4 regions of the Isoptericola sp. NPDC056578 genome follow, and region 1 is predicted to be linked to each of the others. Evidence: riboswitches for the same ligand, from Rfam matches in the RefSeq annotation. Region 1 holds a riboswitch; each other region holds the start of a gene.
The links. A riboswitch is a leader RNA that binds a small molecule or an ion and turns the genes downstream of it on or off. The one in region 1 is predicted to bind thiamine pyrophosphate.
Positions count from the first base shown of each region.

Region 1 (3,323 bases):
ATCTCCGTCTCGATCGTGCCGTAGCGCAGGCCGCCGAGCACCAGCACGACGCCGAACGCCGTCGCGCAGAACAGGAACACCACCGCGGCGGCCGACGCGATCGCCGGGCCGAGCGCCGGCAGCGTCACGGTGCGGAACGCGCGCCAGGGCGTCGCGCCGAGCGCGCGGGCGGCCTGCTCGGCGCGCGGGTCGAGGCGCTCCCACATGCCGCCGACCGTGCGCACCACCACCGCGTAGTTGAAGAAGACCAGGGCGAGCACGATGCCGGCGAAGCTCTCCTCCAGGTGCGCCCAGCCGAGCAGGCCGCCGGGGGCGAAGAGCGCGCGGAACGCGACGCCGACGACGACGCTGGGCAGCACGAACGGCACCGTCACCAGACCCCGCACCAGCGTCCGCCCGGGGAACCTGCACCGGTACAGCACGTACGCGCCCGGCAGGCCCAGCAGCACCGCCAGCAGCGTGCCGGTGAGCGCCTGGGCGAGCGTCTGCCCGACGATCCGCCACGTGCGCTCCTGGGACAGCACCTCCGCGAAGCCGGACAGGTCGAGCGTGCGCCCCGCGGTGGTCTCGGTGAAGAACCCCTGCAGGACGAGCGACACCACCGGCCACGCGAAGAAGACCGCGAGGAAGCCCAGCGGCAGCACGACCGCGGCACCCCAGCCCAGCCACGCGCCCCACCGGTCGGCGCGCCACCGCGCCGCCCGGGAGGCCGGGCGGGCGGCGCTGCGCGGGGCGCGCGGCACGGGGCGCGTCAGCCGACGACCGTCGCCGTCCACTGCTCGATCCACTCGTCGCGGTGCGCGGCGACGTCCGCGGGCGCCACCTCGAACGGCTCGTCGGCCAGGGGGGCGAACTGCTGCCAGTCGGCGGGCAGCTCCACGTCCGGGTCGGCGGGGTACATGTACATCTGGCCGGGCACGTCGGCCTGGAACTCGGGCGAGGTGAGGAAGTCGACCAGCTGCTTCGCGCCGTCCGGGTTCTCCGCACCGGCCAGCACCCCCGCGTACTCGACCTGCCGGAAGCAGGTGTCGAGCATCGCGCTGGTCGTCGAGGACGTCCCGTCGTCGCTCACGGTGAACGCGGGCGACGTCGCGTAGGACAGCGCGATCGGCCGCTGCCCGCCCTCACCGGCGCCGGAGAAGTCGACGTAGTACGCGTCCTCCCAGCTCTCGGCGACCTTGACGCCGTTGTCGCGCAGGTCGGCCCAGTAGGCCTCCCAGCCGTCCGTGCCGAAGGCACCGATCGTCGCGAGCAGGAACGCGAGACCGGGCGACGACGTCGCGGGGTTGGTGACCACGGTGAGGTCCTGGTACTCCGGCTTCGCGAGGTCCTCGAGCGTCGTCGGGGGCGTGACGCCGTGCTCGTCGAACCAGCCGTCGTCGAGGTTCATGCAGACGTCGCCCACGTCGACCGGCGTCAGCGTGCCGGCCAGGTCGTCGGGCGCGTAGGCCGCGACCTCCGGGGCCAGGTCGGCGGGCTGGTACTCCTCGAAGACCCCGGCGTCGACGGCCCTCGACGCATAGGTGTTGTCCACACCGAAGACGACGTCGCCCAGCGGCGCGTCCTTGGTGAGCACGAGCTGGTTCACCAGCGTGCCCGCGTCGCCCGGTGCCACCTGCTCGACGGAGAGGCCGGACTCCTTCTCGAACGCGGCCAGCACCTCGTCGGAGACGGCGAACGAGTCGTGGGTGACGAGCGTGACCGTGCTCGACGCCCCGCTCGCGTCGTCCGCCGGCGTCCCGCCGCCGCACGCCGCCAGCAGCGGCAGGAACGCGACGGCCCCGACCGCTGCTGCCGCGCTCCTGGTCCTGGTCGTGGTGCTCAGCGTCATGCTGTCCTCCTCAAGGTGCGAGAAGGGGGTCCTGCGGGCGCCCGGCACCGTCGTGGTGCTGCCGTCCGCAGGGAACCAGATTCCCGACTTCCTCCACCGGTGCTAACCGGGTCAGGTTCGAGGGTCTGCGGCGGTCCGCACTCTCAGCGCCGGTGGGCGCTCCCCTGTCGTATCAGCACGAGCCTACCCGTCGACACCGCGCTACCGTGGTCCCGTCCTCGGCCTCGGGGTGTGACGTGCCTGACGTGCCGTGACACCGCCCGTCGGCCGTGGACGCCGGACCAGGACGACGCCCCGGCGGTAGCACGCCGGGTCAGACCGAGGGAGAGCACGTGACGGACACCGAGCAGCCGCTGGGCGTGAAGGTCGGCACGGTGGTGCTGACGATCGCCGCCGGATGGGTCGCGCAGAAGCTGATCGGGGTGGTCTGGGAGCGGGCGACGGGCAACGTGGCGCCCACCAACCTGGACGACGACGAGCTCTCCATCGTGCAGGCGGTCACCTTCGCGGCCGTCTCGGGCGGCGTCGCGGTGCTCGCGAAGCGCCTCGCCCGCCAGGGCGCCGGGCGCGCGGCTGCCCGGTTCGTCTCGGGCCGCTGACCCGCCGATTCCCCGCGCGGTCCCGTCAGTGGCTCGCGCGGGGACGACGGCGGGCCAGCTGCGCGTCGTGGCCGTGCGGTCGGTCCACCGGCCGCACGGCGGCGAGCGCGCTGCTCAGGCGGTCCGCCGCGTCCTTCGCGGGCGGTGCCGACCGGACCACCTCCGCCGCCGTGAGCGCGGCGTCCCGGTCCCCGACCGGTCGCGCGAGCTCCTTCATCACCTGCTCCCCCGCCGACTGGGCGGACACGCCGACCTGCGCGCCCGCGTCGGCGAGGACCTCGGTGGCCACCGACTCGTCCACGCCGCAGACGGCCATGATGGCGCCCTTGGCCTGCTCCGCGGCCGCGGCGGCGACGAACGCGCGCGAGACGGCGCGGTGCGCCTCGCGCTCCAGCGCGTCGCGCACGACCGGGCTCGCGTCGATGACGTAGCCGACGATCTGCGACGACGCGCCGTCGCTCCCGTGCCGCCCCTGACCCGTGACGACGACCGTGTGCGTGCGCCCGTGGTCGTCCACGACGCGGTGTGCCCCCGAGAACGGCCGCCCGGCACCCAGTGCGACCACCGCCGTCCGGGAGAGCCGCTCACGGTCGTCCGGGTGCAGGTGGGCGCGCAGCACCTCGGGCCCCGGCGCGACGGAGCCGGGCTCACGCCCGAAGATCCGGAACACCTCGTCCGACCACCACCACTCCCCCGTGGCGACGTCGACCCGGTACCGGCCCACGAGCAGCTGGCTCCCGGCACCCAACAGCTCCGCGAGGGCGACGAGCTCGCGGCGCGGTGTGTCGTTGGGCGTGCTGGACATCGAGGACCACCCCCAGTGCCGTGCAGCTGGGTCCGGCGCGCAGTTCTCCTGGCTCCACCACGGTACCGGGACGGCACGACACCGCCAC
Region 1 is NZ_JBHTVC010000067.1:3,476-6,798, reverse strand. It holds gene ACFQ80_RS19525 (ABC transporter permease) at 1-776, opposite strand, end outside; gene ACFQ80_RS19520 (thiamine ABC transporter substrate binding subunit) at 752-1,831, opposite strand; TPP riboswitch at 1,903-2,007, opposite strand; gene ACFQ80_RS19515 (DUF4235 domain-containing protein) at 2,164-2,430, shown strand; gene ACFQ80_RS19510 (PAS domain-containing protein) at 2,456-3,235, opposite strand.

Region 2 (3,323 bases), on a different contig from region 1:
GCCGCCGGACAGCCGGAACGGATGCGCGTCGGCGAGGTGGTCGAGGCGCAGCAGCGCGAGCACGGCGTCCACGTCCACCCGGACGCCGAGGTGCCGGCCGGTGAGCTCCACCTCGTCCCGCACGCGCAGCGCGAGCAGGCCGTGCTCCGGGTGCTGCGGTACCCACCCGCAGGACCGCGCGAGCTCCTCCGAGCGGGCCGTCCGCCCCGGGACGCCCCGCACCTCGCCGGCCGTCGGCCGCAGGTGCCCCGCAAGAGTGGCGACGAGCGTGGACTTCCCCGCCCCCGAGGGCCCCGTGACGGACGTGAGGCGGCCCGCGGGCAGCCGCGCGGCCACGCCGTCGAGGGCACGCGTCGTGGTGCGACCGCGCAGGCCGCGGGTCACCAGGTCGACGCGGAGGCCGGCGACGACGACGTCCGGCCCGGGCACGTCCGGCGCCACCAGCGCCGCGGGAACGGACAGCGGGGACGGCGCCGCCACGCCGGGCAGCCAGACGCCGGCGCGCGTCAGGTCGTCCCGCAGGGCGGACGGGACGTCGCGCAGCGCGGCGGGCGCGACGTCGTGCGTGACCCGGCCGCCCGGTCCGAGCACCACGACGCGGTCCAGGTGCTCGAGCCACGGCCCGACGTGGTGGTCGACCACGACGAGGGACGTGTCCGAGCCCTCCAGCGCGCCGACGACGGCGGCGCGCACCTCGGCCGCCGCGGCGGGGTCGAGCATCGCGGTCGGCTCGTCCAGGAGCAGCAGGCCCGGCGCGCTCGCCAGCGCCCCGGCGAGCGCGAGCCGCTGCAGCTCGCCGCCCGAGAGGGCCGACGTCGGCCGGTCGGGCGGGTGGCGCAGCCCGACCCGGTCGAGAGCCTCCCCGGCCCGGCGCCAGATCTCGTCCCGCGGCAGGCCGGCGTTCTCGGGGCCGAAGGCGACGTCCCGGCCGATCCGGGCCGCGACGACCGCGGAGCCCGGGTCCTGCGGGACGAGCCCCACCCCGCCGTCCACGTGGACGGTCCCGGACAGCTCGCCGGGCAGCGGGTCGCCCAGCACGCCCGCCAGGGCGTGCAGCACGGTCGACTTGCCCGCCCCGCTGGGACCGACCAGCCCCAGGCGCTCCCCCGCGCCGACGGTGAGGTCGAGGCCCTCGATCGTCGGGGCCCGGCGCCCGGTGGGCCGCCAGCACAGCCCTCGCACGCGAACCCGGACGTCGTCGTGCGCCACGCCGTCAGGCCGGCGCGCGGTCGACGGCACGGTCGACGGCGCGGTCGGCGAGGTCGCGACCCGGGCCGAACGCGTCGAGCACGCCCGCCCGCGCGAGGGCGCGCACGAGCGCCGCGCCCCCGAGGCCGGCGAGCAGCGCGCCGGAGAGCCCGAAGAGGCCCAGGTACGCCAGGCGGAAGCCCCACTCCCAGTCCGGGTAGTACGCGAACCACTCGTACACGGCGCCGCACGCGCCCGCCGCCGCGCCCGCCAGGGCCGCGACCGCGGCGCCGAAGCGCCGGTAGAGGAACAGGGCGAGGACGAGCTCGGCGCCGAAGCCCTGGACGACGCCGGAGACGATCGCCGAGAAGCCCCAGCCGGCGCCGAGCAGCGCCTCGACGCTCGCGGCGACGACCTCGGCGAGCAGCGCCGCGCCCGGACGGCGGACGATGAGGCCGCCCAGCACGCCGCCGAGCAGCCAGCCGCCCCCGAGCAGCCCGGTGGCCGGCGGGAAGGCGACCGCCAGCCCGGCTGAGAGCAGGTGGTAGAGCTGGGTCCAGCCCCAGAAGACGACACCGACGGCCACGCCGAGCATGGCCACGGTGACGAGGTCGACGGTGCGGTACCGCAGGGACGCGCTGCGCGCGAAAGTGGGCGCGGACATTCCAGGTAACTCCCTTCGCCGGTGCTAACCGGAGCAGGTTCCAAGGGTCTGCGGCTGTGCCCGCACTCTCAGCGCCCCTTCGACGGCGCTCCCCTGTCATGGGTGTCTTCAGATGTGACTTCAGGTGTGACTTCACGGCGGCCGACGACGCGGCCGCAGGTCCGACCCTAGGCGACGACGGCGTCGGCGCAAGGGCGTCCCGCACCGTGAAACCCCTGGTCACGCAAGAAGGCCCGGAACCGTGTGGTTCCGGGCCTTCTCGTCGGGGTGGAGCTGAGGGGACTCGAACCCCTGACCCCCTGCATGCCATGCAGGTGCGCTACCAGCTGCGCCACAGCCCCGAGAACCGACTCTCGCGGCCGACGGGCGACCGGGCGATTCGTCTGATTCGGTGCGTTCCTCCGGGCTTGCGCCCCTCGGGAACGTCGATATCTTAGGCAGACTTCGGGCCAGGTTCCAAATTCCAGTCCGGCCCCGCCTGCCAGCGGTCCAGGGGGTACCCCGCGCCCACGTTGTGCGCCACGAGGCGCCAGGCGGGCACGGCACCCTCGCCCGCACGGTGCAGGTGCGACCAGTGCACGTTGTGCATCCCCGACAGCCCGCGCCACGTGGTCGGGTCGAGCCCGAGCAGCGCCGTCACCGCCAGCGAGATGGCGGCGCCGTGCGACACGACGACGAGCGTCGCGTCGTCGTCCAGGTCGCCGGCATGCTCGGCCAGGGCCTCGGCCATGCGCTCCGCGACCGCCGCCTTCGTCTCGGCCCCCGCGCCCACGGGCTCCGCGCCCAGGCGCCAGGCGGCGTACTCCTCGGGCCAGCGCTCCTGCAGCTCCGCGCCCGTGAGGCCCTCCCAGGCGCCGAAGCCGCGCTCGCGCAGGCGCTCGTCGGTGACCAGGGGCTGCCCGCCGAGCGCGTCCGCGTACGCGGTCGCCGTCTCGACGGCGCGCCCCAGGTCGGACGACACGATGCGCGTCGCGCGGTGCGACGACGCGAGCGCGGAGCCGCCCTCCGCCGCCTGCCAGCGCCCGACCTCGTCGAGCGGGATGTCGATCTGCCCCTGCAGCCGCAGGGACGCGTTGTAGGCGGTGCGGGCGTGCCGCAGCAGGACGACGGTGCCGGCCGTCACCGCTCGTCGCCCGCGAGACGGATCGCCCCGTCGCCCCCGCCGTCGCCGTACTCGGCGGCGGCCGCCGCGCCGTCACCGCCGCGCGCGTCCTCCGGCAGCTCCACCGCCGGGCAGTCCTTCCACAGCCGCTCGAGCGCGTAGTACACGCGGTCCTCGGCGTGCTGCACGTGGACGACGACCTCCCCGAAGTCCAGCAGCACCCACCGCGCCTGCGCCTTGCCCTCCCGACGGATCGGCTTGGAGCCGGCGAGGAACATCGCCTCCTCGACGGCGTCCACGATCGCCGAGACCTGGCGCTCGTTCGTGCCGGAGGCGATGAGGAACACGTCGGTGAGCACGAGCTGGTCG
Region 2 is NZ_JBHTVC010000078.1:725-4,047, reverse strand. It holds gene ACFQ80_RS20805 (ABC transporter ATP-binding protein) at 1-1,209, opposite strand, end outside; gene ACFQ80_RS20800 (ECF transporter S component) at 1,214-1,852, opposite strand; TPP riboswitch at 1,846-1,957, opposite strand; tRNA gene ACFQ80_RS20795 (tRNA-Ala) at 2,121-2,193, opposite strand; gene ACFQ80_RS20790 (histidine phosphatase family protein) at 2,286-2,975, opposite strand; gene rsfS (ribosome silencing factor) at 2,972-3,323, opposite strand, start outside.
Region 2: another riboswitch for thiamine pyrophosphate. It lies ahead of ACFQ80_RS20800 (ECF transporter S component); the one in region 1 lies ahead of ACFQ80_RS19520 (thiamine ABC transporter substrate binding subunit).

Region 3 (3,323 bases), on a different contig from region 1:
GTGCCCGGGCCCCGCGGCACGAGGTACACCGGCCGGCCCTGCACCGTGCCGCGCACCACGTGCTCGAGGGCGAGCCCCGGCCCGGCGTCCAGGCGCAGCGTCACGCCCTTGACGGGCCGCACCGGCATGCGCACCTCCGGCGCGCCGTCGAGCAGCCCCGCGGGAGGGACGGCGCCGGCCGCGAGGACCACCGCCCCGGCGGCGTGCCGCACCCCGGCGGCGTCGTGCGCCGCGACCACCCGGCCCGCGGCGTCCCGCTCCAGGCGCACGGCGGCGCGGCGGACGACCGTGCCGCCCGGCGCGCGGGTCAGCGCCTCGAGGAGTGCCGCGTGCGTGCCCCGCGGGTCGACGGCCAGGTCGCCCTCGACGCGGGCCGCCCCGGCGAGCCGCGGCCCGAGGTACGGCTCGCGGCGCCGGGCGTCGGCCACGGAGACCTCCGCGGACGCGAGGCCCCACTCCCGGTGCAGCGCCAGCACGCGACGCAGGAGGGCGAGGTCGTCGGCGTCGTACGCGACGGCGAGCGACCCGGCACGCAGCAGCGGGACGTCGCGACCGGTCGCGGCGGCGAGGTCGGCGGCGAACGCGGGCCAGCGGGCGGCCGACGCGAGGTTGAGGCGCGCGAGGTCCCGCTCGCCGAAGTCCGCCTCGCTGACGGCCGCGAGCATCCCCGCGGCCGCGCGGGTGGCGCCGTCGCCGGGCGCCGGGTCGAGCACCGTGACGGCGAGGCCGGCGTCCGCGGCCCGCCAGGCCACCGCGAGACCGACGATCCCGCCGCCGACGACGACGACGTCGGAGGGGGTGGCGGACGGACCGGTGGACGTGGGCATGTGCGCTCCCTTCGCTGGCATGACCCAGATCAGGTTCGACGGTCGGCTCCTACGCCCTCTCAGCCCCGAGCGGGGCTCCCGTGCGCGGCCACTGTAACCCGGGCCGTGGTTACCCTGGCCGGCGTGACCACGACCCGCGCCCGGCTCGCCGACGCCCGCCTGTACCTGTGCACCGACGCCCGCGAGGACCGGGGCGACCTCGAGGACTTCCTGCACGCGGCGCTCGCGGGCGGCGTGGACGTCGTGCAGCTGCGGGACAAGACGCTCGACGTCGCGCGCGAGCTCGAGCTGCAGGCCGTGGTGGCCCGCGTCGCCGCGGAGCACGGCGCGCTCTGGGCGGTGAACGACCGGGCCGACGTCGCCGGGCTGACCGGCGCTCCCGTCGTGCACATGGGGCAGCGCGACCTGCCCGTGCCGGCGGTCCGGTCGCTGCTCGGGCCGGGCCCGGTGCTGGGCCGCTCCACCCACTCCGCCGCGCAGGCGGCCGAGGCCGAGGCCGACCCGGACGTCGACTACTTCTGCGTCGGCCCGCTGTGGGCCACGCCCACCAAGCCCGGCCGTGCGGCCGTCGGGCTCGACCTGCTGCGCGAGGTCGCCGCGACCCGCCCGACGACGCCGTGGTTCGCCATCGGCGGCGTCGACGCCGAGCGGCTGGACGCCGTGCTCGACGCCGGTGCGTCGCGCGTCGTCGTCGTGCGCGCGATCACGCAGGCGCCCGACCCCGGGCGCGCCGCGCGCGAGCTGCGGGAGCGGTTGGCCTGACCGCCGACGGCCGGCGCGCCGCCGCGGTGTCGAGGTGACCTACCCCACCGCGTGACCCGTGGGACGGGCCCGGGAGCGGTACCGTCCGGCGGCTACGATGGCTCGGTGACGTCTCCCGCCACCGACACCCCCACCACCGCCGACCTGGCGCCCACGCCGCGACCGGTCCTCGTCGTCGACTTCGGCGCGCAGTACGCGCAGCTCATCGCGCGCCGCGTGCGCGAGGCCCGCGTCTACTCCGAGATCGTGCCCCACACGTTCACCACCGAGCAGATGCTCGCCAAGAACCCGGCGGCGATCATCCTCTCGGGCGGGCCGTCGTCGGTGTACGCCACGGGCGCCCCGTTCGTGGACCCGGCGCTGTTCGAGGCCGGCGTGCCGGTGCTCGGCATCTGCTACGGCTTCCAGGCGATGGCGCAGGCGCTGGGCGGCACCGTCGCGCAGACGGGGCAGAGGGAGTACGGCGGCACCGAGGTCGAGGTGTGCGAGGCGGGCGTGCTGCTGGCGGGCTCCCCCGACCACCAGACCACCTGGATGAGCCACGGCGACTCCGTGCACGCCGCGCCGGAGGGCTTCCAGGTGCTCGCGACGTCGTCCGGCTCGCCGGTCGCCGCGTTCGAGGACACCGGCCGTCGCCTGTACGGCGTGCAGTGGCACCCCGAGGTGAAGCACTCGGCGCACGGCCAGGCCGTGCTGGAGAAGTTCCTCTACGAGGGCGCGGGGCTCGCGCCCGACTGGACGCCGGGCAACGTCATCGCCGACCAGGTCGCCGCGATCCGCGCGCAGATCGGCGACGCCCGCGTCATCTGCGCCCTGTCCGGCGGCGTGGACTCCGCCGTCGCCGCCGCGCTGGTGCAGCGCGCCGTCGGCGACCAGCTCACCTGCGTGCACGTGGACCACGGCCTGCTGCGCGAGGGCGAGGTCGAGCAGATCGAGCGCGACTTCGTCGCCTCCACGGGCGTGAACCTCATCATCCGCGACGAGAAGGAGCGGTTCCTGACCGCCCTCGCCGGCGTGAGCGACCCGGAGACGAAGCGCAAGATCATCGGCCGCGAGTTCATCCGCGTCTTCGAGGACGCCCAGCGCGACATCGTCGCCGAGGCGGGCGCCCACGGCGAGGAGGTCAAGTTCCTCGTGCAGGGGACGCTGTACCCGGACGTCGTCGAGTCCGGCGGCGGCGAGGGCGCGGCCAACATCAAGAGCCACCACAACGTGGGCGGCCTGCCCGACGACCTGCAGTTCGAGCTGGTCGAGCCGCTGCGCACCCTGTTCAAGGACGAGGTCCGCGCGGTGGGCCGCGAGCTCGGCGTGCCGGAGGAGATCGTCGCCCGCCAGCCGTTCCCCGGCCCCGGCCTGGGCATCCGCATCGTCGGCGAGGTCACGGCCGAGCGCCTGGCCACCCTCCGCAAGGCGGACGCCATCGCCCGCGAGGAGCTCACCAGGGCGGGCCTCGACGGCGAGATCTGGCAGTGCCCCGTGGTGCTGCTGGCCGACGTCCGCTCCGTCGGCGTGCAGGGCGACGGCCGCACCTACGGCCACCCGATCGTGCTGCGGCCCGTGTCCTCCGAGGACGCCATGACGGCCGACTGGACGCGCCTGCCCTATGACGTGCTGTCCGTCATCTCCACCCGCATCACCAACGAGGTGAGCGAGGTCAACCGCGTGGTGCTCGACGTGACGAGCAAGCCGCCGGGCACCATCGAGTGGGAGTGAGGGTGGACGGCGTGGCCGGCG
Region 3 is NZ_JBHTVC010000054.1:29,126-32,448, forward strand. It holds gene thiO (glycine oxidase ThiO) at 1-827, opposite strand, end outside; TPP riboswitch at 817-919, opposite strand; gene thiE (thiamine phosphate synthase) at 951-1,589, shown strand; gene guaA (glutamine-hydrolyzing GMP synthase) at 1,695-3,302, shown strand.
Region 3: another riboswitch for thiamine pyrophosphate. It lies ahead of thiO (glycine oxidase ThiO); the one in region 1 lies ahead of ACFQ80_RS19520 (thiamine ABC transporter substrate binding subunit).

Region 4 (3,323 bases), on a different contig from region 1:
CGGCGGCGGCGCCCGTGCGGCCGGGCGGCCCCGCGGCGCGGCCCGGCGGGGTGCCGGTCGCGACGGGACGGCGGGGAGCGGAGGAGGCGGTGCTCCTCCTGGGACTTTCGGAGGGATCGGCGCGGCGGGCGCCTCGGCTGCGGCTGCGCGAAGTGCGCTTCGTGTCGGGCATCACACCTATTCTGTCACTCGCCTCCGACACACTTGCCCCGGTCATGCGGTGCGCCCCGAGCTCGGGACACCGCTTACCGCCGCGGGATCCCGCCGTCGCGCACGACGGCGGGACCCGGACGGGCCGCGGTGGACCGGGTCAGCCCACCGCGACGCGCCCGACCGTGGGCTCGACCGTGGGTGCCCCGGTCTGGTCGAAGAACGCCAGCTCGTGCTCGCACGCCGCGTGGAACGTCGCCGCCATCCGGTCCCGGGTGACCGGGTCGGCCGCCGCGGCGGCGCGGCGCAGGATCGCGACGGCCTCGCGCGTCGCGTCCGCGAACGCGTCGTCCGCGTACGTGCCCAGCCACGCCCCGTACGGGTGACCCGGGTGGTCGCGGGCGGCCAGCCGCTCCCCCACGTCCTGGTAGATCCAGTAGCAGGGCAGGACGGCGGCGACGAGGGTCGCGTAGTCGTCGCCGGCCGCGCGCAGGTGGTCGAGGTACGCGGCCGTCGTGGGGCTGGCGGGCACGTCCTGCGGCTCCCCGCCCAGCCAGCGGGTGTGCAGGTCGAGCTCGGTCACCAGCGCGCCGTGCGCGCCGCCGGCCCAGAACGCCTGCTCGGCCCGCGTGGGAGCCAGCTCGCTCGCCCGCGCGAGGCAGCGCGCGTAGTCGCGCAGGTAGAGCGCGTCCTGCTCCAGGTACGTGCGGAAGTGGTCGGCGTCGAGCGTCCCGTCGCCCAGCGACCGGACGAACGCCAGGTCGTCGATCGCGGCGCGCACGCCCGCGGCGTCGTCCCACCAGCGGGCGACGACGTCCTCCGCCCCGTCCTGACTTGATGCCCCGCCCACACCGGACGCACCGGACGGCGCGAGCGGCTCCGCGCCGCCGGCGCGCAGCCCCACCAGGTGGTCGACCGGCCCGTTCCCGCCGCCGACGCGCAGGGCCGCCCCCGCCCGGATCGCCGCGGTCAGCCAGGCCTTCGTGCCGCGCAGCGCCTCGGTCCAGTCCCTCGTGCGCGCGTACCGCGCGGCCAGGCCGCTGGACAACGAGCAGCCGGTGCCGTGGGTGGAGGTGCTGGTCAGGCGCGGCCCGGGGAGCTCCGCCAGCACGCCCTGCGGCCCGACGAGCGCGTCCGGGGCCCCCGCCCCCGTCGCGCCCGTCCCCGAGGCGCCCAGGTGGCCGCCCTTCGCCACCACCAGGACCCCGTGCCGGGAGGCCAGGCGTCGCGCCTGCTCGAGCGCGGCGGGCCAGTCCGCGGCCGACGGTTCCTGCGCGAGGACCGCGAGCTCGGGCAGGTTCGGCGTCACGACGTCCACCCGGGACAGCAGGTCCCGCACGGCGTCCTCGGCCGCCGGGTCGAGCAGGCGGTCCCCGCTCGTGGCGACCATCACCGGGTCCAGGACGACGGCGGGTCGCGCGCCCGTCGCGCCGGGCGGCAGGGCGTCGAGCCAGGCGGCCACGGCGTGGGCCACGGGGGCCGAGGCGAGCATCCCGATCTTCACGGCGTCGACGGCCACGTCGTCGGTGACGGCGTCGAGCTGCGCGGCCAGGAACGCGGCGGGCGGCACGTGCACGTCGCGCACCCCCCGCGTGTTCTGCACGGTCAGGGCCGTGACGGCCGCCATCCCGTAGCCGCCCGCGGCCGCGATCGACTTGAGGTCCGCCTGGATCCCGGCGCCCCCGGACGGGTCGGACCCGGCGACGGCCAGGACGCGGGGGCGACTGCCCCTCGTCGGCGCCGGGGCCGCGGGAGCAGGGGCGGTGGAGCCGGCGCTGCCGGCGGAGCTGTCTTCAGGTGCACGCGCACTCATGTCGACATCCCTTCGCTAGTACGAGCTAGATCAGGTTCGACGGGTGTGTTCTCAGCGCCCGCCGGCCGGGTCGCGACGTCGTCGTGACGATGTCGCGGCGATGACCGGTCGGGACGCACCCCGTGTCGTGCCGCCCACCGTAGCCCAGGCCCGCGCGGGGGCGGGCGGCGTCCCGCGGCGCGTGTCGGCGTCCCGCGACACTTCGCCAGGCCTTGCGCCGCAGGCCCGCGGCCTGTTCGCGGCACGGTAGGGTGCGGGGGTGCCCGTGGTCGTCCGTCGTGCGCGCGAGCTCCTCGTCGCCGGCACGACGCTCAGCATCGCGGCCGCCGCCCACCTCCTGGCCGGCGGCGCGCTCCCCGGGGCACCCCTCGCCTGGCTCGTCGTCGTGGCGCTCACGGCACCGCTCGCGGTGTGGACCGCCCGCCGCCGGCTGACGCTCCCCCGCCTGCTGCCCGCGATGGTCGCGCTCCAGCTCGTGCAGCACACGACCCTGTCCGTGCTCGGCGCGGCGGGCACCGGCGCCTCACCCGCGACCCTGCTCACGACCCTGCCCTCGACGCCGGGGGCCGCGCCGGACGGGCACGCCCTGCACGCGCTGGGCCCGGGCTCCCTCGGGCCCGCGACCGGCGGCGGGCTGCACCTGCACCACGCGGACGACCCCGGGACGACGTCCTGGATGCTCGCCGCGCACGCTGCCGCGGTGCTGCTCACCGCCCTGCTGCTCGCGGCGGGCGACCGAGCGGCCGTCAACGTCGCGGGCCAGCTGCGGCTCGTCGCGGTCCTCGTGCTGGGCCCGGCGGCGCCGCCCGTCGTCCGCGAGCCCGCCGTCGTCGTCGGGCGCACCTGGCACCCCCTCCGGGCCCGCGCCGTCCGGCGCACCCCGCCACGAGGCCCCCCGCTGCTCCCGGGCGCCCTCGTGCGCGCCGCCTGACCCTGCCCTGGTCCGTCGTCGGACGGGGGCGGGTCCCTCGTCGTCCGACGACCCCTGACCACCCCTGAGCACCAGGAGCAGCACACCCATGTCCAGGACCATCCCTGCCCTCACCCCTGCCCTCCGCGCGCGCCGCCTCGCCGGCGCCGCCGCCCTCACCGTGCCGGCCCTCGTCCTCGGCGCGGCCGCCGCCTCCGCGCACGTGACCGTGACCCCCGACGCGGCCGAGGCCGGGTCGTACGCCACCCTCACCTTCAAGGTCCCGAACGAGTCCGCCGAGGCCTCGACCACCGCCGTGAAGGTCGACCTCCCCACCGACACCCCGTTCACCAGCGTGTCCGTGGAGCCCGTGCCGGGCTGGACGGCGAAGGTCACCCAGGCGCCCCTGCCCGAGCCCGTCGAGGTGCACGGCACCACCGTGACCGAGGC
Region 4 is NZ_JBHTVC010000004.1:71,481-74,803, reverse strand. It holds gene ACFQ80_RS02860 (bifunctional hydroxymethylpyrimidine kinase/phosphomethylpyrimidine kinase) at 311-1,963, opposite strand; TPP riboswitch at 1,954-2,096, opposite strand; gene ACFQ80_RS02855 (hypothetical protein) at 2,223-2,894, shown strand; gene ACFQ80_RS02850 (YcnI family protein) at 2,983-3,323, shown strand, end outside.
Region 4: another riboswitch for thiamine pyrophosphate. It lies ahead of ACFQ80_RS02860 (bifunctional hydroxymethylpyrimidine kinase/phosphomethylpyrimidine kinase); the one in region 1 lies ahead of ACFQ80_RS19520 (thiamine ABC transporter substrate binding subunit).